2 regions of the Heyndrickxia faecalis genome follow, and region 1 is predicted to be linked to the other one. Evidence: riboswitches for the same ligand, from Rfam matches in the RefSeq annotation. Region 1 holds a riboswitch; the other holds the start of a gene.

The links. Region 1 has a riboswitch for lysine ahead of ABR335_RS06855 (aspartate kinase). Riboswitches for the same ligand answer to the same signal wherever they lie in the genome.
Region 2: another riboswitch for lysine. It lies ahead of ABR335_RS15590 (amino acid permease); the one in region 1 lies ahead of ABR335_RS06855 (aspartate kinase).

The regions. Positions count from the first base shown of each region.
Region 1 is NZ_CP158453.1:1,449,802-1,461,831, reverse strand. It holds gene sdhA (succinate dehydrogenase flavoprotein subunit) at 1-1,711, opposite strand, end outside; gene ABR335_RS06865 (succinate dehydrogenase cytochrome b558 subunit) at 1,783-2,391, opposite strand; gene ABR335_RS06860 (YslB family protein) at 2,820-3,284, shown strand; gene ABR335_RS06855 (aspartate kinase) at 3,318-4,547, opposite strand; lysine riboswitch at 4,685-4,862, opposite strand; gene uvrC (excinuclease ABC subunit UvrC) at 4,965-6,737, opposite strand; gene trxA (thioredoxin) at 6,843-7,157, opposite strand; gene ABR335_RS06840 (electron transfer flavoprotein subunit alpha/FixB family protein) at 7,343-8,323, opposite strand; gene ABR335_RS06835 (electron transfer flavoprotein subunit beta/FixA family protein) at 8,354-9,127, opposite strand; gene ABR335_RS06830 (enoyl-CoA hydratase) at 9,190-9,963, opposite strand; gene ABR335_RS06825 (TetR/AcrR family transcriptional regulator) at 9,997-10,590, opposite strand; gene ABR335_RS06820 (AMP-binding protein) at 10,733-12,030, opposite strand, start outside.
Region 2 is NZ_CP158453.1:3,269,462-3,281,491, forward strand. It holds gene ABR335_RS15555 (hypothetical protein) at 406-1,797, shown strand; gene ABR335_RS15560 (hypothetical protein) at 2,611-2,802, opposite strand; gene ABR335_RS15565 (ABC transporter substrate-binding protein) at 2,867-3,940, opposite strand; gene ABR335_RS15570 (ABC transporter permease) at 3,937-4,746, opposite strand; gene ABR335_RS15575 (ABC transporter permease) at 4,750-5,541, opposite strand; gene ABR335_RS15580 (ABC transporter ATP-binding protein) at 5,538-6,638, opposite strand; gene ABR335_RS15585 (helix-turn-helix domain-containing protein) at 6,665-7,207, opposite strand; lysine riboswitch at 7,919-8,112, shown strand; gene ABR335_RS15590 (amino acid permease) at 8,212-9,702, shown strand; gene ABR335_RS15595 (peptide MFS transporter) at 10,051-11,544, shown strand; gene ABR335_RS15600 (hypothetical protein) at 11,633-12,001, opposite strand.

The sequences.
Region 1 (12,030 bases):
GCGATACATCTACATCTTCATAGCTGAAGACCGGTTCATTGTTCACAGGGTCATAATTTGCCATCGTCGTTTTCAGCCATTCTTCGTCGTTGCGGTCCGGAAAATCAGGTTTATAGTGGGCGCCGCGGCTTTCATTGCGGTTCAGGGCGCCGATCGTGATAACGCGCGCCAGCTGCAGCATATTATACAGCTGCCGTGTAAACGAAGCCGCCTGGTTGCTCCATTTCGATGTATCTACAACATTAATATTTTTCCATCTTTCCATTAATTCCTGAATCTTTTCGTCCGTTTTCTTCAGACGATCATTGTAACGGACAACTGTCACATTGTCTGTCATCCATTCGCCCAGTTCTTTATGCAGCACATAGGCATTTTCGGTTCCGTTAAGCGACAAAATATCTTTCCATTTTTTCTCCTGTTCTTGGACAGCACGTTCAAAGACAGTTGACGGCAGTGCATCCGTGCTCTTTTCAAGCCCGTCGATGTAGTTGACAGCTTCAGGGCCGGCTACCATCCCGCCGTAAATGGCAGAAAGCAGGGAGTTTGCTCCTAAGCGGTTCGCGCCGTGCATCGAGTAGTCGCATTCGCCTGCTGCGAACAGCCCCGGAATGCTCGTATGCTGTTTATAGTCCACCCATAATCCGCCCATGGAATAGTGGACGGCCGGGAACACTTTCATCGGCACTTTATGCGGGTCATCGCCGACGAATTTTTCATAGATTTCAATAATCCCGCCCAGTTTTACGTCCAGTTCATGCGGGTCTTTGTGCGACAAATCGAGATAAACCATGTTCTCGCCGTTAATGCCGAGTTTCAAGTCCACGCAGACATGGAAAATTTCACGGGTTGCAATGTCGCGCGGCACGAGGTTCCCGTATGCCGGATATTTTTCTTCCAGGAAATACCACGGTTTGCCGTCTTTGTACGTCCAGATGCGCCCGCCTTCCCCGCGTGCGGATTCACTCATCAGCCGCAGTTTGTCATCGCCCGGGATGGCAGTCGGGTGAATTTGGATAAATTCGCCGTTCGCATACGTTGCGCCTTGCTGGTATACAATGGAAGCCGCCGAGCCGGTATTGATCATCGAGTTGGTTGATTTCCCGAAAATAATGCCAAGGCCGCCCGATGCCATAATGACGGCATCCGCAGGAAAAGCTTTGATTTCCATTGTTGTCAGGTTTTGCGAAACGATGCCGCGGCAAATGCCTTCATCGTCTTTGATAATGCCAAGAAATTCCCAGCCTTCGTATTTCGTGACAAGCCCGTTCACTTCATGGCGCCTTACCTGTTCATCCAATGCGTATAAAAGCTGCTGACCGGTTGTTGCGCCTGCAAATGCTGTCCGGTGGTGCTGGGTGCCGCCGAAACGCCTGAAGTCCAAAAGCCCTTCCGGCGTGCGGTTGAACATGACGCCCATCCGGTCAAACAGGTGGATAATCCCCGGCGCCGCTTCGCACATCGCTTTTACCGGCGGCTGGTTGGCAAGGAAGTCGCCCCCGTATACCGTATCGTCAAAGTGGATCCATGGCGAATCCCCTTCCCCTTTTGTATTGACAGCGCCGTTAATGCCGCCCTGTGCGCAAACAGAGTGCGACCTTTTTACCGGCACTAGCGAAAACAGATCAACCTGCCGGCCTGCTTCTGCAATTTTTACAGTCGCCATCAAACCGGCAAGCCCTCCGCCGACAACAATGATTTTGCCATTAGCCAACTTGATTCACTCCCTCTTCATACTTGATGCCTCTTACAAACCAGTAAACTGCTATTTTTCGAATCTTTTCATTATGCAAATGCTAATAAAGCCCTGACGCCGACAACAGAAAGCAGCACAAAGACCACAACCATCACATATGTGGAAATTTGCTGTGACCGGCGTGACTGTGTAATGCCCCAGCTGACCAGGAACGACCAGAGACCGTTGGCAAAGTGGAAAACGGCAGCCACTGTCCCAATTATGTACCAGGCGAGCATCCAACGATTTGCTAATAGATTTGCCATCAGATCAAAGTTCAATTCCTTGCCAAACGCCATTTGAATGCGTGTTTCATAGATGTGAAATACGAGAAAGATCAGGACCAACACACCGCTGATTCTTTGCAAAAGGTACATCCAGTTCCGGAAGTAGCCCATCGTGCCGACATTGCTCGATGCCGTAAACGAAATATATAAGCCGTAAATTGCATGGAACAAAAGCGGCAAATAAATGAACACGACTTCCACAAAAAGCAGAAACGGCAGGTTTTCCATAAAACCGGCTGCTTTATTGAAGGCAGCAGCACCGTTTACCGCATAGTGGTTCACGGTCAAGTGGATGACTAAAAATAAGCCGATGGGTATAACACCCAGCAAAGAATGCAGTTTGCGGTTATAAAACTCTCGATTTCCAGCCACATTGTATCCCCCTTTGTAGTGTGAATTTATGCAAAGAAGACAAATTTTGCATTGCTTCCTCCCGCATAAATATTTTATAACAATTATGTGACAGTTTTATTGTACTCCCGACAAATGGGCGCGTCAAGGAAACGCATTCATGAATTTGCGCTGAAAATACCGTTTATTTGTCATATTTGTCAGTCTTTCTCCCATTTTTTAAAATTTTTTCAGTATAGCTCTTTTGCCATATGCTTTTGCATAAAAAAGGAATTTTTATCCAAGGCTTGTCTTTTTTCATCGGATTTTACCGCAACCGGCATAATTTCCCCATGTGACGCGGAAGCCGGCGAAAAAAAGTTCCCATTATTTTTGTGTACACTCAAAAAATGCTTTTAAGTCCGGTTTTATTTTGTATATAATATAGCATATAGAAAGAGGGGAATTGCGTGAAATCTTCTGGCGGAAATGAACAAACCGTTGCGGAACAGCTAATGGTGCCCGCATTCGGATATGAGCTGTTGCGTAATATATTAATTCCGGATATACTCGGCAAGGAAACACCGGATATTCTATACTGGGCCGGAAAACATTTGGCAAGAAAATTCCAGCTGCTTACCTATGAAGAAATGGTTTCTTTTTTCAAAGAAGCCGGCTGGGGAACGTTATCGATCAAAAAAGAAGAGAAATATCATATCGAATTTGAGTTATCCGGGCCGATGATTGAACGGCAGCTGGATATGGGCGCAGGTCAAGAGCCGACATTCAAGCTTGAAGCCGGTTTTTTAGCCGAGCAGTACCAGATGCAGAAAAAACTGATCACGGAAGCTGTTGAGGAAGTTGCGAAAAAAGCAAAAAAAGTCCGGATCACCGTGCAGTGGGATGCGAAAGACCCGGCCGGAGAATCAATATGAAAAAGCAGGGGGCTCCCCTGCTTTTTCATATTTTCATATATTTTGTTCCACTGCATCCAGTTCAAATGCTTCGTGCAGGCACCGGGCGGCCCGGACCATTTCTTTTGCATCGACAACGGTGGACACTTTGATTTCGGACGTGCTGATCATTTTAATGGCAATGCCGTGATCTGCCAGCACCTGGAACATTTTTGCCGCAACGCCCGGGTTGGAAACCATGCCCGATCCGATGATGGACACTTTTGCGAGGCCGGTTTCCGTTTCAAAATGGTCAATACTGAGGGCTTCTTTCCCGGCTTCCAAAAGATCGGCCGTTTCTTTTAAATCTTTATCTTTTATCGAAAAAGATAAATACGTTTTATGGTCCGCTGTCTGGTTCTGGATAATGATATCGACATCAATATGGTGTTCCGCCAGTGTCGTAAAAATATCCGGCAAATTGCGGAAGCCGTTTTCCAGTCCGAAAATGGTCACCCTTGTAATGCCATCTTCAAATGCAACGCCGCGGACAATTAAATTTTTTTCCACCGAAACTTCCTCCTCTATTAACGTGCCTTCCTCCCTTTCAAGGCTCGAACAAACGATCAGCGGCACAGCCGCATTTTTGGCAAACTCCACTGCCCTTGCATGCAAAACGCCCGCCCCGAGACTCGCCAGTTCAAGCATCTCATCATAGGATACAGCCTTAAGCTTCCGGGCATTCGGAATATAGCGTGGGTCGGACGTAAACACGCCGGTGACATCCGTATAGATCAGGCAGCGGTCCGCATGAAGCGCTGCTGCAAGCGCCACTGCCGTTGTATCCGAGCCGCCCCTGCCGAGTGTCGCAATTTCGCCTGCCGGGGTGATGCCCTGAAACCCGGCGACGATTACAATTTGCCCGGCTGCCAGACGGGATTTGATTTTTTCAGTCCGGATTTCCGTGATCCGGGCGTTTCCGTGTACGGGTTCCGTTATAATGCCGGCCTGCCATCCGGTATAAGAAACGGCATCGTAGCCGCGAGCGATCAGTGCCATGGCGACAAGCGAAATCGTCACCTGTTCGCCGGTTGAAAGCAGCATATCCATTTCGCGTTTTGCAGGATACGCAGAAAGTTCATTTGCAAGCCCGACAAGCTGGTCCGTTGTTTTGCCCATCGCGGAAACAACGACGACAACATCATGGCCCTTTTCCTTTTCTTCAATAATCCGGTTGACCGTATTCCGGATCCTTTCCACATTTCCAACCGAAGTTCCCCCGAATTTCTGAACAATGATTCCCAATAACTCCGCCACCTTCTGCAGTTTATAAGTAAGATGAGGCTGTCAGAGTGAAAGGCAAAGCAACTTGGCGCCCATTTAAAAAAAGCAATGAGAACGGATATCTCATCGCTTTTGCATACGCGGGTACGCAGTCATTCCTGTGAGATAGCGCTCCAAGACATTTCATCCTGACAGTTCCGGACTTTTTCAGTACAGAACCAGCAAAAACGGCATTGAGGCCATTTTCACTTCGGCAAAACTTCCTTTCAGAAACGATCCCGGAAGCCCAATCTTCTCCCGCTTCTTACTCTTAAGTTTTGCGCCTCTATCATGTAACGGCTTTGCCGGACGCCGGGATGATCGCACCCGAAAGTCTGAAACAAAGCCTGCCATATGAAATTATCATGATTATACCATATACGGAAAAACCCTGCCAGGTTATTCTTGTAATTTTTTGATTAATGTTTCGGATACCGGACGCGGGATGCCCGCTTCCACAAATTCTTCCAGCTTTGCTTGTTTCATTTTCTTCAAGGAGCCAAAGTGGCGGAGCAGTTGTTTTTTCCGTTTCGGCCCGATGCCCGGAATATCGTCAAGCGCCGATTGAAAAGCGGATTTTCCACGCAATTCCCTGTGGAAGGTAATCGCAAACCGGTGCACTTCATCCTGGATGCGCTGAAGCAGGTAAAATTCCTGGCTGTTCCGCCCGAGCGGCACAACTTCCAGCGGGTTGCCGAACAAAAGCTGCGATGTATTGTGCTTCTCATCCTTTGCCAGGCCGCCGATCGGGATCTCAAGCCCGAGCTCATTTTCAAGCACATCCCTTGCCGCGTCAATTTGCCCTTTTCCGCCGTCAATGATGATGAGATCCGGAAGCGGTAAGTTTTCCCTTAGGGCACGGATGTAACGGCGGCGGATCACTTCGCGCATCGATTCATAATCATCCGGTCCTTCCACTGTTTTGATTTTATATTTGCGGTATTCTTTTTTTGCCGGCTTACCGTCCACAAACACGACCATCGCCGAAACCGGGTTTGTCCCCTGGATATTCGAATTATCGAACGCTTCAATCCGATGCGGTGTGTAGATGCCAAGCTTTTCGCCAAGATTTTCAACGGCTTTGATCGTCCGTTCCTCGTCCCGTTCAATCAACGCGAATTTTTCCTTCAATGCAATCTTTGCGTTTTTCTCGGCCATTAACACGAGTTCCCGTTTCTGGCCTTTTTTCGGCTGGAGTACTTTGATTTCGAGCAGTTGTTCCGCCAGTTCCCGGTCTGCTTTTTCCGTAATCAGCACTTCTTTCGGCTTAATATGCTCCGGTTTGGCATAAAACTGCCCCAAATAGCTCAAAAATTCCTCCTCCGGCTCATCGTAAGACGGAAAAAGCGAGACATCCCGTTCGATCAGCTTTCCTTGGCGCATGAAAAAGACCTGGACGCACATCCAGCCTTTATCCACTGCGTAGCCGAAAATGTCGCGGTCCGTAAAATCTGTCATTGTAATTTTCTGTTTTTCCATCGTCATTTCAATATTGGCGATCTGGTCGCGGTATTCTTTTGCCCGCTCAAATTCAAGCTTTTCTGCAGCCTCATGCATTTTTTCTTCCAGTTCTTTTTTGATTTCCGTGTAACCCCCGTTCAAAAAGCGGGTAATTTGATCGGTGATCTCTTTGTATGTTTCTTCTTTCACCTCATTGACACACGGCGCAAGACACTGGCCTAAATGGTAATAAAGGCAGACGCGGTCCGGCATATTGGTGCATTTCCGCAAAGGATACAACCGGTCCAGCAGCTTTTTTGTTTCATTAGCCGCCTGCACGTTCGGATACGGGCCGAAATATTTGCCTTTATCTTTTTTCACTTTCCGGGTGGTGATCAGACGCGGGTGGCGTTCATGGGTCAGCTTAATATACGGGTATGTTTTATCATCTTTCAGCATGATGTTGTATTTCGGGTCATGCTTTTTGATTAAATTAATTTCAAGAATAAGGGCTTCAATATTGGAAGAAGTGACAATATACTCAAAGTCTTCGATCTCGCTGACAAGCCGCTGCGTTTTTGCGTCATGCGAACCGGAAAAGTAAGAGCGGACACGGTTTTTTAAAATTTTGGCCTTCCCGACATAAATGATGGTCCCCTGTCTGTCTTTCATTAAATAGCAGCCGGGTTGGGCGGGCAGGAGGGCAAGTTTATTGCGGATCGTCTCGTTCAATTTCTCTTCACCTCAAAATCCTGCGTTCTGTAAAAAACCCGGACCACAGCCGGCCCGGATTTTAAAATGCATTTGCGCACGGCTTGAAGCCGAGCGTTTATTGTATTATAAATGTTTGTTCACTAATTCTTGCAAAGCTTCTTTCGGCTGGTAACCGATCACTTTGTCGACCGGTTTGCCATCTTTCATGAGAACAAGGGTCGGAATGCTCATGACGCCGAATTTGCTGGTCGTTTCCTGATTCTCATCCACGTCTACTTTGACGATTTTCACCTTGTCGCCCATTTCAGCATCGATTTCTTCAAGTACCGGTGCAATCATTTTGCACGGACCACACCATGTTGCCCAAAAATCCGTTAATACCAAACCTTGGCTGACTTCCTGCTCGAAAGTCGCGTCGGTAGCATGTGTAATTGCCATATTGAAAGAACCCTCCTAAATCAAACTATTACTGCTTGGGATAAGTATATCATCCTTTATCATATGTTGCGAACAATTTGTCCGGTCCGGAAAAAGCAGTAATGATTTTATTATTTTATACCCTTTTTTCACGAATATCCAACAGAAAACAGGCCCGGAACGAATTTTTTCGTCCGGGCCCGGGATTACGCCGATGTGACTTTCAGTTTTTTGATTTCCTCTGTGAGAAGCGGGACCACTTCGAACAGGTCGCCGACAATGCCGTAATCCGCCACGTTGAAGATGTTCGCTTCCGGGTCTTTGTTAATGGCCACAATCACTTTCGAGTTGGACATGCCGGCCAAATGCTGGATGGCACCGGAAATACCGCATGCGATATACAAATCCGGTGTAACCACTTTGCCCGTCTGCCCGATTTGCAGAGAATAATCGCAATAGCCAGCGTCACATGCGCCGCGCGAAGCCCCAACCGCGCCGCCGAGCACATCGGCAAGTTCTTTCAGCGGTTTGAAGCCATCCGCGCTTTTCACGCCGCGGCCGCCTGAAACGATGACTTTCGCTTCCGAAAGGTCAACCCCTTCACTTACTTTCCGAACCACTTCTTTGATGATCGCGCGTAAATCTTTAATTCCCGCGTCAACGGTTTCGATATCCCCTGTGCGTGATTCATCTTTTTCAAGTGGGCTGATGTTGTTCGGCCGGATGGTTGCAAAGATGATCCCGTCTGTTATGATCTTTTTCTCAAACGCTTTGCCGGAGTATATCGGGCGGGTAAAGACGACATGTTCCCCGGCTGATTCCACTGCGGTTGCGTCCGAAATCAGACCGGCATCCAATTTAGCCGCTACTTTCGGGGCCAGGTCTTTGCCAAGCGCCGTATGGCCGATTAAGATGCCATCCGGCTTTTCAGATTCGATCACCGCAAGCAATGCTTGGGAAAAACCGTCTGAAGAATAGCTTTTCAGCTTCTCGTCTTCCACCACGGCAACACGGTCAGCGCCGTATTGAATCATGTCTTTCCCCAAATCTTTCACAGCGTCCCCGATCAAAACGCCGACCACTTCCCCGCCTTCTGCTACCGTTTTTCCGGCGGCAATGGTTTCATATGATACATTGCGGAGCGATCCGTCACGGACTTCCCCCACTACTAATACTTTTCGACTCATGCTGATCCCCTCCATTTCCGGTTTCTTCGCTTAAATCACTTTTGCTTCATTATGCAATAATTGGACAAGTTCTTTTACCTGGTCGGTGATTTCGCCTTCAAGCACTTTTCCTGCTTCTTTTTTCGGCGGCAGGTAAACCTCGATCGTTTTGGTTTTTGGCTCCACGTCTTCTTCTTCAAGGTCAAGGTCATCCAGTTCCAGCTCTTCAAGCGGTTTTTTCTTCGCTTTCATGATCCCCGGGAGCGAAGGATACCGCGGCTCATTTAAGCCTTGCTGCGCTGTAACGAGCAGCGGAAGGGTCGTTTCAATGATTTCGGAATCTCCTTCGACATCTCTTGTGACCGTCGCTTTGTCGCCGTCAATTTCCAGATTGGTAATCGTCGTTACATACGGGATGCCGAGCAACTCCGCCACCCGCGGGCCGACCTGTCCGGAAGCGTTGTCAATGGCGACATTCCCGCCGATAATGAGATCCGGTTCCTGCTCTTTTAAATAAGCGGCGAGCACTTTTGCCGTTGTGACCTGGTCGCTTGCTTCCACATCGTCTTCAATATTAATGAGGACTGCTTTATCCGCACCCATCGCAAGGGCCGTCCGCAATTGCTTTTCCGCATCTTCATTGCCGACTGTGACAACCGTGACTTCGCCGCCCTGGGCATCGCGTACCTGGATGGCCTCTTCAACGGCGTATTCATCGTACGGGTTGATGATATATTCTGCCCCGTCATCCTGGATGCGGCCGTTTGCAATCGCAATCTTTTCTTCTGTGTCAAAAGTCCGTTTTAATAATACGAAGATATTCATGCCGTTCCCTCCCTAAATCGTTAAAAAATAAAATCTTTTAAGCGCATACAAATCAAAAAATGTTAGGCCCCTGTAAAACGCGGTTCCCTTTTTTCAATAAAAGCTTTGATGCCTTCCTCTGCATCTTTTGAGCCGAACAGCTCAAGAAAACGTGCGGATTCCTGCTCCAAGCCTTTTTCGTAATCGTTTGTTTTTGAATAATTGACGAGTTCAATAGAGGCTTTCAGGGCCAGCGGGCTTTTCTTTGCAATTTTTTCAGCCAGCGCCTTTGCTTTCGGGAGCAATTCCTCTTCCTTATAAGCATGGTTTGCAAGCCCCTGCTGCACGGCCTCCGTTCCGGTCAGCGGTTCGCTTGTCCACAGCATTTCAAACGCTTTGCCGCGTCCGACATACCTTGGCAGCCGCTGCGTTCCGGCAAAACCCGGCACGAGTCCGAGGCTCAGTTCCGGGAGGCCGAGTTTTGCATTTTCTGTGACAAGACGGATATGGCATGCCATCGCAAGTTCGAGCCCGCCGCCAAGTGCCGCGCCGTGGATCGCGGCGATGACCGGTTTCGGGAACGCTTCCACTTTTTCGAACAATTCCTGACCAGAAACCGCCAGCGCATCGGAGCCGCCGGAGTCCCTTAATTGGACAAATTCTTTAATATCCGCTCCTGCCGAGAAAAATCTTCCTTTCCCGTAAAGGAGCACGACCCGGGTTTCAGGATCGTTTTCAAGCTGGCCAAACGCTTGCGCAAGTTCTTGTAAAAGGGCCTGCGCAAGCGCGTTGGCAGGCGGCCTGTTCATTTCAATGCAGGCGACCGCATTTTCCCGTTTGATCGTAATAAATTCCATCCCGTCTCAAACCCCCTTGTGAAAGCTGCGGCATTAAACCGCCGTTTTTTTGCCGCAGCCGTTAATGATCAATTGATGGACGGGAGCAGCCAGTGAAACGAGGTCGTATTTTTCTTTATTCATCACCCATGTCGTTACCGTTTCATCGACTGTCCCGAAAATCATCTGCCGGACGAGCCGGACGTCAAGCCCGGAATCGAATTCACCTTTTTCCATGCCTTCGCGGATGATTTGGTCAACGAGCGTCAAATATTCTTTCAGCACGCTGTTGATTTTAAGCCGCAGATCTAAATTGGTCTGCCGCAGTTCCAGCTGGGTCACGACCGCCAAATGGTGATCGGCGGCAAGGACTTTGAAGTGGTTTTCGATCATCTTGAGCAACTTTTCGGAAGGGGAAAGGTCCCCTGCAATATATTCGGAAACCTTTTCGATAAACAGCTGCATCTTTTCTTCAAACAAAGAAATCAGGATGTCTTCTTTGTTTTTAAAATACAAATAAATCGTGCCGTCCGCTACGCCCGCCTGTTTTGCAATTTTTGAAACCTGTGCCTGATGATAGCCGTGTTGTGCGATAACCACCACTGCTGCATCAATAATTTGTTTGTACTTTGGCCTGTTTTTCCTCACGGGCTATCACCTTTCAATCTCATGATCTGTCAATTTGGCCGGCCGGTTTAATGGCGGCCAGAAAATGAATGACCATTCATTCATATTTTCATATTATACAGGAATGCAGCATTTGTCAAGTCCTGTTTATAAAAAAATTTCCTTACCCGATCTTCTCTCCTCCATTTTCCATCTTTTCTTTTTCTTCTGCAACCAATGAGCGCCGCAAAATTTTCCCAACGGCCGTTTTCGGCAGTTCATCCCGGAATTCGTAAATGCGCGGGACTTTATATGCCGCCAGATATTGGCGTGCAAACCGGTCCAGTTCTTCTTCCGTTACTGTCATATTGTCTTTCAGCACAATATAGGCTTTGACGGTTTCCCCGCGGTACGGGTGCGGTACGCCGGCAACTACGGCTTCCTGGACGGCAGGGTGCTCATACAGCACTTCTTCGACTTCACGCGGATAAATATTATAGCCGCCTGCTATAATGATGTCTTTTTTCCGGTCGACAATATAAAAATAACCTTCCTCGTCCATATAAGCCAAATCCCCCGTAAATAGCCACCCGTCTTTCAGCACTTCCTGCGTTTCTTCCGGGCGGTTCCAGTAGCCTTTCATCACTTGCGGCCCTTTTACCGCCAGCTCGCCGACTTCACCGGGCGGTAACGGCCTGCCGTCTTCGAGCGAGCGGATTTCGCAGTCCGTATCTGGCCATGGCACGCCGATACTGCCTTTGACGCGATTTCCCCATACAAAATTGGCATGGGTGACAGGAGAAGATTCACTGAGACCATACCCTTCCACAAGCTTGCCGCCGGTCACCCCTTCAAATTTCTGCTGGACTTCTACCGGCAGCGGTGCAGAACCGCTGATGCATGCTTCAATCGATGACAAATCATATTCCTTGATTTTCGGGTGGTTTAAAAGCCCGATATAAATGGTTGGCGCACCCGGAAACAAAGTTGGCCGCTGTTTTTCAATCGTCTTCAGCAGTGACTCCGCATCAAAGCGCGGAATTAAAATCATTTTAAAGCCCTGCATGACAGAAAGAATCAGCACGGTCGTCATGCCGTACACGTGGAAAAACGGAAGCATGCCGAGCACTACTTCTTCCCCTTTTTTGGCCCTGTACATCCAGGCATCGCACATTGTCGCGTTTGCAATCAAATTGAGATGTGTCAGCATGACCCCTTTCGGCACGCCGGTTGTGCCGCCGGTGTACTGGAGAATCGCAAGGTCCTCTTCGATATCGAATGGCGTGTCAAGCGGTTCCGGAACTTCTTCCTTCATGATGTTCTTTAGCAAGTGATGGTGCCCACCGTGCTGGACCCGGACAGTAACGCCCGTTTGCTTTTTCTGCAGAAACGGGTAGATGACGTTTTTGGGAAAAGGCAAATACTCGCTGATGGCGGTTACAATAATATGTTCGAGATCGGTTTTCTCAAATACTTTTGCCA
Region 2 (12,030 bases), 1.7 Mb from region 1:
CGCGTTCTATGTGAAGAAAGGCTATATTTGAGACAGATCTTGTTGACAAATTGGGTACCAACTCAGAATCGGATTTGTTCAGCAAACCCTAAATAAAAGGACGTACGTGAAGTTTTTCGTGAAGGTACTGAAATGCTGACCCGGGGCCGGAACGCATATCACTTCGTTTGGCAATTTAACCCTGTTCATTTAAAAATTGGCATTTCCCCCACATGCAGCGGATTTTTTACTTTGCACAGATGAGAGGCCACGAACCTTTTACTTGTGGTTCAGAGCCAAAACCGGGCCTAAAATCTTTCTTAGAACGGCCCGCGATCCTTCAACATCGTAAACCTGTTCCGAAATATCCGATGGTCGCAATCCCGCTCTCGTATGGTATAATCAAACTATCAAGGAGGGGATTTTATGGCAGCCCAATTGACCATTACAGACCGCAAACATGTGGTTCACGCGGATATAGAAAGGATGGCCGTTTTTTTGCAGGGCAAATTTGTCGAGGCAACCGGTGATGATGGCCGCCTGTGGTATGTGTTTTTTTACAAGGACCATTATTTGAACGCGATACCCGCAACCAAAATCAAACGGGGGTCCAAAGTGGCACAGGCTTTCCGTGACTGCATTGTGCTCGAGCCTCCCCATCCGCTGATTGATTTGCTTTTCCAGCCGGGTTGCTCATTTAAAACCATTCATTTTGCCCAGCTTACTGGCAAAATGGAGAAACTGTTCCCGCCACTTGAAGCCGCCTGGATTGCCACGTTTTTCGAATCGTTTGTCCCGAAACGGAAGCTCTTTGAATATATCCAATCCATCTTTTATGAATACCGCCGCAATGGCCAGCTATTGCAGTGCACGCGCATCCTTCGCATTTTAAAAGACTTTGCGCCGAAGCAAAGCTGGGTCAAGCAAATGTCCCGCGATTTAAATCTGATTAAGTACGACAAACTCTTTCAATCCTATTCACCCGAACTGATCCGGAAAGACCCCCTTTATGCCGAAAAACTTTTATATGAGAAAATGCCGGATGCCGAAGCTTTTGCAAAACTTTGCGACCTACTGCGTGCGCAAAACCGGTGGGCGGACGAAATCGCGTTAAGCCTTGAGCAAATGGAATCGTCGCCGACCGATACCGGCTACAAAGCGCTCCTTGAACGGCTGGACGCGCATTTCGAAGAGGCGGAAAAAATGGCCATTTTGGAAAATCTCTATGCCCGCATCCGGCAGTTTGAACCGCTGCAGCAAGATTTACTAAAGTTTTATATTGAGACAAAACAACTGGAAAAAATGATCCCGATGATGCTTGAGGAACAGATTCAGTTGAGTGCGAAACAGGCAGAAAAAGTGGAAAAGATGCTTGAATCATGGAGCCCGGATGATGGTGAAACAGATGTAGAAGCACTGAACCGGCTTGCCCCGCTCTTTTCCGGGCATCCGGCACAGGCAGAGAAATTCGTGGTAAAATGCACTTCCTATTTGTTACAGCACCGGGACACTTCCTATATACTGGAATGGCTGCTTCCGTTCAAGAAAGCAGCCGGGCATTTGCCGGCCATCCGCAAAGTGGAGCAAATGCACCAAATGGCGGACGATCCCGACAAGCAATCCCTGCTCGGGGAATTGTATTTTGAATTTGGGCAGTACGACAGAGCGCTTGACTGTTTCAGCTGGGAAATGGAGTTGCGGGAAAACGACCCCGCCCCGGTCAAATGGTTGTCAAAAATTTATCACGAACTCGGCATGCAAGCGGAATCGAACGCATACCGAAATTTGTATATTGATATGGAAAAGCGAAGAGCGTAAGGCGAAAGTGGGGCCAGACCCTGCTTTTTTTATGGCCGAGTACGCAGGTCGCCCAAATGGCTGCGATGAAGGACATTTCTGCGGGCGGACGGATCCCCTTTTGTCTTTCATGCCTGTGATGAAGGACATTTCTGGGGGCGGGCGGGGTCCCTTTTGTCTTTCATGCCCGCGATCAAGGACATTTCCGAGGGCGGGCGGATCCCCTTTTGTCCTTCATGCGCGGGATGAAGGACATTTCCGAGGGCTGCCGTCTCTCTTTTGTCTTTCATAATCTCGATGAAGGATTTCTATTGGTGGGCGGGTCCCTTTTGTCCTTTTGAACTCTCCAAAAAGACATTTCGAACACTACCCAAGCCGCTTTTGGCCTTTTGAAACCTCCAAAAAGACATTTTGAACACCAACCAGGCCACTTTTGTCTTTTTGAAACCTCCAAAAGGACATTTCGATCGCTACCCGGGGTCCTTTTGTCTTTTTGAAGCCTCCAAAAGGACATTTCAATCGCTGCCCGGATTCCTTTTGTCCTTTTGAACTCTCAAAAAAGACATTTCGAACACTACCCAAGCCGCTTTTGTCCTTTTGAAGCCTCCAAAAGGACATTCCGAACACCAACCAGGCCACTTTTGTCCTTTTCAAACCTCCAAAAAGACATTTCGAACACTACCCAAGCCACTTTTGGCCTTTTGAACCCTCCAAAAGGACATTTCGATCGCTACCCGGATTCCTTTTGTCCTTTTGAGCCCTCCAAAAGGACATTTCGATCACTGCCCGGGTTCCTTTTGTCTTTTTGAGCTCTCCAAAAAGACATTTCGAACACTACCCAAGCCACTTTTGTCCTTTTGTAACCTCCAAAAAGACATTTCGAACACCAACCAAGCCGCTTTTGGCCTTTTCAAACCCCCAAAAGGACATTTCGAACACCAACCAAGCCGCTTTTGGCCTTTTCAAACCTCCAAAAAATATTTCAATCGCCACCCGAGTGATGTCCGTTCCCGCTTCAAAAGACATTCCGCCGGTTATTTTCGCCCGTGATCAACTTGAAAGCCGCCCCGCGCATCCGGGACGGCTTTCGTTATTTGGTATGCATTTTAAACTCCAGAAACAGCTCATTATAGCGGGCGAGTTTTTTCTTGCCAAGGTTTTTATATACTTCCAGTTTCTTTGTGAGTGCAGCGTCCGGATAAAAACGGCGGTCGCCGGAAATCGATTTTGGCAAAATCTTCAGAGCCGCTTTGTTCGGCGTTGAATAACCGACGTACTCGGCGTTTTGCGCGGCGTTTTTCGGATCGAGCATAAAATTGATAAACTTCAGGGCGCCATCCACGTTTTTCGCTGTTTTCGGGATGACCATGTTGTCGAACCAGAGATTGGAGCCTTCGCTCGGCACAACATAGTTCAGCTTTTTATTCTCTGACATGATCTCAGCCGCATCCCCCGACCAGACAACCCCGAGCGAAGCTTCTTCATTGGCCAGTAGCATCTTGATTTCATCGCCGACGATCGCTTTCACATTCGGCATCAGCCGGTCAAGTTTTGCTTTTGCCTGCTGCAAATGTTTTTCATTCGTATCATTCAGCGAGTAATGCAGGCTGTTGAGCCCCATCCCCATCACTTCGCGGGCGCCGTCCACAAGCAGAATCTGATTTTTCAAATCGGGATCCCACAGGTCGTCCCAGCTTGTAATTTTTTTGCCACCGAGCATACTTGAATTATACACAATCCCGACCGTCCCCCAGAAATAAGGCACTGAGTATTGATTTTTCGGGTCAAACGGCAAATCCATAAAGCGCGAATCGATATATTTCAAGTTCGGCAGCTTCGAATGATCAAGCGGAATCAGCAAGTTCTCCTTTTTCATCTTTTCGATCATATACTCGGATGGAACCGCAACATCAAACGTTGTACCACCCTGGGAAATTTTGGTCATCATGGCTTCGTTCGAATCGAAAGTTTGATAAATGACTTTGATGCCGGTCTGCTTTTCAAATTTCTTAATCAAGGCGGGATCGATATAATCCCCCCAGTTGTAAATCGTGAGCGTATTTCCGCCTGCATAGCCTTCCGTTTGGTTCATGCGCCCAGCGAGAAATTGCAGGGCAAGGGCGACAACGATTATCGCAATAAAAACACGCAGCAGCTGTTTCATCTTTTAACCCCCATTCCGTTCGTACGGGCCTGGCGCTGGTTCACGAGGTAGTACCCGATCACAAGGATAATAGAGAAGAAGAAGAGCAGCGTTGACAGCGCGTTAATCGTGAGTGAAATCCCCTGGCGTGCCCGCGAATAAATTTCAACGGAAAGCGTCGAATAGCCGTTGCCGGTGACAAAAAAGGTGACGGCAAAATCATCGAGCGAATACGTGAGCGCCATGAAAAAACCGGCAAAAATACCGGGCGTAATATACGGGAGAATCACCTTCGACAACACATCCCACTGGCTTGCCCCAAGGTCGCGCGCCGCATCAATCAAAGTCGGGCTCATTTCCTGCAGTTTCGGCAGCACCATCAGCACAACAATCGGAATGCAAAAAGCGATGTGCGAAACGAGAACGGATGTAAACCCGAGCTTGATCCCTGCAATCGTAAATAAAATCAGGAACGATGCACCGATAATGACGTCAGGGCTTACGATCAGCACATTATTGAGCGAAAGCAGCGCATTTTTCGTTCTTCTTCTTTTCACAAACCGGATCGCGAGCGCCCCCATCACACCGATCACCGTTGAAATCGCGGATGCGAGTAGCGCAATCACAAGCGTGTTGATGACAATGATCATAAGGCGCGTGTCCTGGAACACTTCCTTGTACCATTCCCATGTAAAACCGCTAAATTCATGCATGTTCCCTGCTTTGTTGAACGAATAATACATTAAATAAAAGATCGGTGCGTAAAGGACGATAAACACAAATATCAGATATAAGTTTGACCATTTCCATCTTTTTTTCAACTTCATCCCTCACTTCCGGTTGCCGGTCACAATCATAATGACGACCATGGCAATGATCAAAAAGACGGCGATCGTAGACCCCATGCCCCAATCCTGTGTGACAAGGAAATGCTCCTCAATTGCCGTACCGAGCGTAATGACACGGTTTCCCGCAATCAGGCGCGTAATCATAAAGAGTGACAGAGACGGAATAAAGACAGCCTGACACCCTGATTTGACACCGTCCAGCGTGAGCGGAAACACAACGCAGCGGAACGTGGTCCATTTCGAGGCGCCAAGATCGCGCGCCGCATCCATAAAGACCGGGTTTAGTTCTTCAAGCGCGTTATAAATCGGCAAAATCATAAATGGGATAAAAATATAAGTAGACACAAACAAAAAGCTGAAGTCTGTAAATAAAATCTGCTTTTGCCCGATGCCCATCCATTCAAGAAACGAGTTGGCCGGGCCGAATGTGCCGAAAATCCCGAGAAACGCATACGCTTTTAACAACAAATTGATCCATGTCGGCAAAATGATTAATAAGAGCCAGAGCTGCTTATGCCGCGATTTTGTCAAAAGATAAGCAGTCGGATACGAAATCAAAAGTGTAAACGCCGTAATCAAAAACGCATACCAAAAAGAGCTCAGCGTCATTTTCAAATAAACGGGCGTAAAAAATTTTTCATAGTTGACAAGCGACAAATGCCCTTCAATATCAAAAAAAGAATAATAGAGAATGAGCAAAATCGGCGCGATTACAAAAAGAAGGATCCACAGCAAATACGGAACGAGATAAAAAGTGCGTGCATTTACTTTCATGGCCGGACCTCATCGTACGCTTCCAGGCGCCGGTCGAATTCCTCTTCTGTTTCGCCGAATCTCATCACGTGGATCGCTTCCGGTTCAAAATAAAGGCCGATCGTATCCCCGACTTTTGCTTTTTTTGTCGAGTGGACAAGCCATTCATTTCCCTCTTCATCGTAGCAACAAATTTCATAATGGACGCCGCGGAACAGCTGCGTATCCACCCGCACTTTCAAGTTCCCTTTTTCCGGTGTCGTGATTTCTAAATCTTCCGGGCGGATGACAATTTCAACCGGCTCGTTCGGATGAAAGCCGCGGTCAACGCATTCGAACGCATGGCCGTTAAATTCCACAACAAAATCCTTGATCATTTTTCCCGGAAGGATATTGGACTCGCCGATAAAGTCCGCGACAAAGCGGTTGATCGGTTCATCGTAAATATCGGTCGGCGTGCCGCTCTGCTGGATTTTCCCGTTATTGATGACAAAAATTTCATCGCTCATCGCAAGCGCTTCTTCCTGGTCGTGCGTGACAAAAATAAACGTAATGCCAAGGCGGCGCTGCAGTTCACGCAGTTCATACTGCATCTCTGTCCTTAGCTTCAAATCCAGCGCGGAAAGCGGTTCGTCCAGCAAAATCACTTCCGGTTCATTGACAATCGCGCGCGCAATCGCGACACGCTGCCGCTGCCCGCCTGACATTTCGCTGATTTCCCGGTTTTCATAGCCTTCCAGATTCACAAACTTCAAGGCTTCTTTTACTTTTTGTTCAATCACAGCTGCCTTCATTTTTTTAATGCGCAGCCCAAATGCGACGTTTTCATACACATTTAAATGAGGAAATAGCGCATAATCCTGGAAAACGGTATTGACCTGGCGCCGGTTGGCTGGCACGTCATTCACGATTTTTCCATTGATGTAAATATTTCCTTTTGTCGGCGCAATAAATCCCGCAATCAGGCGCAAAATCGTTGTTTTTCCGCAACCCGACGGTCCGAGCAGAGTGTAAAATTTTCCGCGTTCTATTTCAAAACTGACGTCATCCAAAATAGCAGGATCATCGTCGTATTGTTTTGTGACATGTTCAAAACGAATGATGATATCACTGTTCATTGCTGTCCTCCTCTTCTATGTTCAGCTTACAGATACGATTCCGTAGCAACGAGTACAAGCCTGGACCGGCCTTCCGCGTCATTCAGGATCTGATGCTCATCGGATGCATGATAATAAATGGCTTCTCCGGCTTTTGCACGGTACAGGCGTTTGCCAAGCCGCACCGCAATCCGGCCTTCCAGTACATAGGCAAAGGTTTCCGATAAAGAAGGTTCAAACGTTTTAAACTCCCCTTTTTCCTCAAGCGTAAGCAGGATCGGTTCCATTTCCTTTTCATTCGATTCCGGGACGAGCCACTGGATTTTATAACCGCGCTCTTCATCGAGATAATCGGTCTGGTCTTCTTCCCCGTATACGACTTTTTGTTCACGCTCTTCTTCGTCAAAAAATTCTTTCGGCGTGCAGCCGAGCACTTCCAATATATTAAAAAACGTGTCAATCGAAGGGGAGCTTAAATCCCGCTCAAGCTGGGAAATATAGCCTTTGCTTAAATCCGTACGCTCTCCAAGTTCCTCCTGGGTGAGTCCTTTTTTTAACCTTAAGTTTTTAATTTTTTTCCCGATCTCCATCATAAAACCTTCCATTTTGTTTAGCATTTGTAAACTCAAAGGCAAGGAAGTTTTGTTTTGTTAAACTTTAAGTTTACTTTCATATGTATTATACAAAAAAGCAGGCAGATGTAAAGGTTTTTTTGAAAAAAACACAAATCATGGCTGTCCCCCTGCTGTATGTACCCGCGGAAAAACAGCAGTCATGGTTCAAAAGGGACGAAATCGCACAGGCATTCCAAAATTGCCATCCCGCATATGTAAAAATCCCCCTCAAGCGTTTTTAGTTTTCTTATAGAGGGGCAAATGTTTGTAAAAATAGGAACAAAATATTGTCGCGCTGTTGCCTGCTGTAAAAAGGCGCCGGGCTTGATGAAAAAATGTAAGCTCATTTTTTTAGGGCTTGCTGAACGAATCTGGATTCTGAGTTTGTATCCCATTTATCTACAAGCTCTGTCTCAAAATATAGAAGAATTTTTTTGCGAAAAGGGTGATTTTATCTTCTCAATACAAGTGCAAGCATTTCCCTAGATTTGTTGTAAAATCCTTGCATTAAAATGGTTGTCAAAGCTGTCAGAGCCTTGCCAAATCTAGAAATTTTACTGATTCAGTAAGTCCTATTTAACACCTATTTTTGCCACCTCATTTTCCTGCCTTTTCTATTGATTTTCCCTAAAAACATAACTATAATTATATGTAAATCAAATTGAATAAAAAAATCCTCATCAAATCCGGTGAGGTAGAGGTCGCAGCTTTTATGAGTAAATCGGACGAGACACGGGTAAAGTTTAAGACTCCGGTTGAAAGGAAAAGCTGCCGAAATGTGGTGCCGGATCCCGCGGTGCCATGTTGGGGCTGTTTCCGAACAGGAACAGAACTGTCACATATGCGATTCCCCCTCGCATATGTGTTGAGCTATCTTCGGAAGGTTGATGGAGGGTATACGCTTTGATGCCGCGTCTCCACGACTGCGGCATTTTTGTTTATTCCCTGCTCCTTCCTATATAAAAAGGAGTGTATCAAGGATGGATGACTTCTATCATGGGCAAAGCACTACAGCTGGAGCGGTTCCCGTTACGAAAAAGGGTGAAGTGACAAAACTAAAGCGAAAATTAAAATCCCGCCACCTGACCATGATTTCCCTCGGCGGATCAATCGGAACCGGGCTTTTTCTGGCAAGCGGCGGGGCAATCCACAGCGCGGGGCCGGGCGGGGCGCTTCTCGCTTATGCCTTAATAGGCGTCATGGTGTACTTTTTAATGACAAGTCTTGCGGAAATGGCTGCCTACATGCCGGTTGCAGGCACCTTCAGCACGTACGCGACGAAATTTGTTGACCCGGCACTTGGATTTGCGCTTGGCTGGAACTATTGGTATAACTGGGCGATCACGATTGCGGCCGAATTATCGGCAGCAACCATTATCATGAAATTCTGGTTCCCGCATACGCCTTCGATCGTGTGGAGTGCGGCCTGCCTTCTCATCATGTTCTTATTAAATTATTTATCTGTAAAAGGGTTCGGGGAAGCAGAATACTGGTTTGCAATCATAAAAGTCGTGACCGTCATTGCCTTTATCATTGTCGGCGCACTGATGATTTTCGGGATTATGGGTGGAAAAGCAATCGGCTTCCATAACCTTACGATTGCAGACGGCCCGGTCCACGGCGGATTCCTGGCCGTACTCGGGATTTTTATGGCAGCCGGGTTTTCGTTCCAGGGAACAGAACTGCTCGGGGTTGCGGCCGGTGAAAGTGAAGATCCGGAAAAAACCATTCCGCATGCTGTGAAATCTGTTTTTTGGAGAATTTTGCTTTTCTATATTCTGGCGATTTTTGTCATCGGCCTGCTGATTCCGTTCACGGATTCGAGACTAACCGCCGACGACATTACGATGAGCCCGTTCACAATTGTATTTCAGCGTGCCGGCATTGCCTTTGCTGCTTCTGTCATGAATGCGATTATTTTAACGGCTGTTCTTTCTGCCGGCAACTCGGGTATGTACGCGTCAACGCGAATGCTCTGGGAACTGGCGCGTGACGGCAAAGCGCCGAAATTCCTCGGAAAACTGAATAAACGCGGGGTACCGGTGAATGCACTGATTGTCACTGCGCTTGTCGGAACGGTGGCTTTCCTTGCATCTTTCTTCGGTGACGGGGCAGTGTACAACTGGCTCCTGAACGCATCCGGCTTATCCGGCTTTATCGCCTGGCTCGGGATTGCCATCAGCCATTACCGGTTCCGCCGTGCATATGTGGCGCAAGGCAAAGCGTTGAGCGACCTGCCTTACCGTTCGAGATGGTTCCCATTCGGCCCGCTATTTGCGTTTGCCGTTTGTACGGTCGTCATTCTCGGGCAAAACTACCAGGCATTTCTGGGAGACCATATTAAGTGGGAAAGCGTGTTTGTCTCGTATATCGGCCTGCCCATCTTTATTGCCGTATGGCTCATTTATAAATTTGTGAAAAAGACAAAAGTCGTTTCTTTACAGGAATGCGATTTTAACCGGGAATCCTAACGGAAAAACCTGCGGTGGCTGCCGCAGGTTTTTTACTTTCATCAGAAACTTACTTTTAAAATAAATTATATGAAATTTACCTTTATTTTAATTTATGAAAACGTTTCCTTTATCTAGGAAAAAATTCATTTTAAATATTTTCCTAGCTCAGAATCCTTTATTTTATGCGGATTCCAGCCTTTTTTAACAATGGCGCACACAAATTTGCCAAAAAATTAATCTTTATTTTTTTCTCATTTTACGTTAATATTTTATCTATCGCATTCATTCCCCGAAAAAACCAGCACTTATTTTTCAGTTAATTTCACAAATTATGCCAATATGTGATTTTTACAAGGAGGCAATGGCATGTCAACAATCGACAAGAAAAAAGTTCTGGAAACTGTTCCACAGACCGGATTTTTTGGTCATCCAAAAGGGTTGTCGACTTTATTTTTCCTAGAGTTTTGGGAGAGATTCTCTTACTACGGGATGAAAGGGATTCTGATTTACTACATGTATGACCGCCTGTCAAACGGCGGGTTGGGATTGGACCCGACAACAGCCGCATCGATTGCTTCGATTTACGGCGCGCTTGTTTATATGTCGGGGATTATCGGCGGCTGGATTTCAGACCGTCTGCTCGGTTCCGCCAAAACCGTTTTTTACGGCGGAGTGCTGATTATGCTCGGGCATATTGCGTTGTCCTTTCCGGGAGGGTTCCCGGCGCTGATCGTTTCCATGGTGCTGATTGTGCTTGGGACAGGCTTGTTAAAACCAAATGCCGCTTCAACCGTCGGGGAATTGTATGATGAAAAAGACTTACGGCGCGATTCCGGTTTCAGCATTTACTACATGGCGGTTAACCTCGGGGCCTTCATTGCGCCGCTCATTGTCGGAACAATCGGTCAGGGGTACAATTACCATCTCGGCTTCAGTATTGCAGCGATCGGAATGTTTTTCGGTTTGATCGCATTCACCATGTCCAGGAAGAAAAATCTTGGGCTTGCCGGCTCTGTTGTGCACAACCCGTTGAAGCCGGAAGAAAGAAGATCGACTTTCACCAAAATCGGCGTAGGAGCTGTCGTCCTGATTATTTTGCTGGCGATTACCATTCCGACACGGATTTTAAATCTGAACAGCTTTATTACCATCGTCAGCATTTTAGGATTTTTGATTCCTGCCTGGTACTTCTTTATGATGTACTTTAGCAAAAAAACATCGAAAGACGAACGCTCACGCATTTTGGCTTATATTCCTTTATTTATTGCTTCCATCGTCTTCTGGGCGATTGAAGAACAAGGCGCGAGTTTGCTCGCCGTCTATGCGGACAAGCGGACACAGCTGAATTTTGCCGGCATTCATATTTTACCGTCCTGGTTTCAGACATTGAATCCGCTGTTTATCGTCGTCTTTGCGCCGGTTTTGGCTTCGCTTTGGGTGAAGCTGGGAGACAGGCAGCCGTCTACACCGGTTAAATTTTCGTTTGGGCTTATCCTTGCTGGTTTGTCCTATATGGTCATGATGGCCCCGGCTTACTTTAACGGCTCTTCGTCGCTCGTGAGCCCGCTCTGGCTTGTATTGAGCTACTTCCTTGTCGTGATCGGGGAACTTTGCTTGTCACCGGTTGGTTTGAGTGTATCGACAAAGCTGGCGCCAGCCGCATTCTCGGCGCAAATGCTCAGCCTCTGGAACTTGTCTGATGCTGCGGCCCAAACGTTGAACGCCCAGCTTGTCAAACTGTACAGCGCCAACCATGAAGTGATCTACTTCGGCGGCGTCGGCCTTGTTTCGGTCATTTTGGGCATATTCCTGCTCCTCTACGCACCGGTTATCAAACGGCTAATGAGAGGGATAAAATAATAGATGAAGTGATGAAAAACCGGGGCATTGGTCCCCGGTTTTTTTAATGGATTTGCTGGTATGTGCCGTGTAACAATTGGAGTGGATGCTAATCGATTGGGGTAAGCTTAACCGTTGCTTCTGTCTGGACGGTGTAGCCGTCATACACCATAAACGTATAGGAAGCTTCGCCATTTACGCCAAGAATCGTATTCACATCTGGTACACCTTCTCCGTCAAAAGTGACGAAGTTCGATCCTTCACCAACCGGCGTGGCTTTATACCTTCCTTCCGGGATGTCTTTGCCAACTTCATATCTGCCGGCTGCCAACGTCTTTGGTGCACTTTTCGCTTTCTGCACCTGTCCTGTCAATGAAGCAAGGTCCTTTTTCTTGGCATCCACTTTGCTTTGAGTGGATTTTAATTCTGATTTTGCATTTTTCAAGTCAGCTTGTGCAACATCGACCTGTTTGTTCAAAGTATCGAGTTGCGTTTTAAGATCATCTT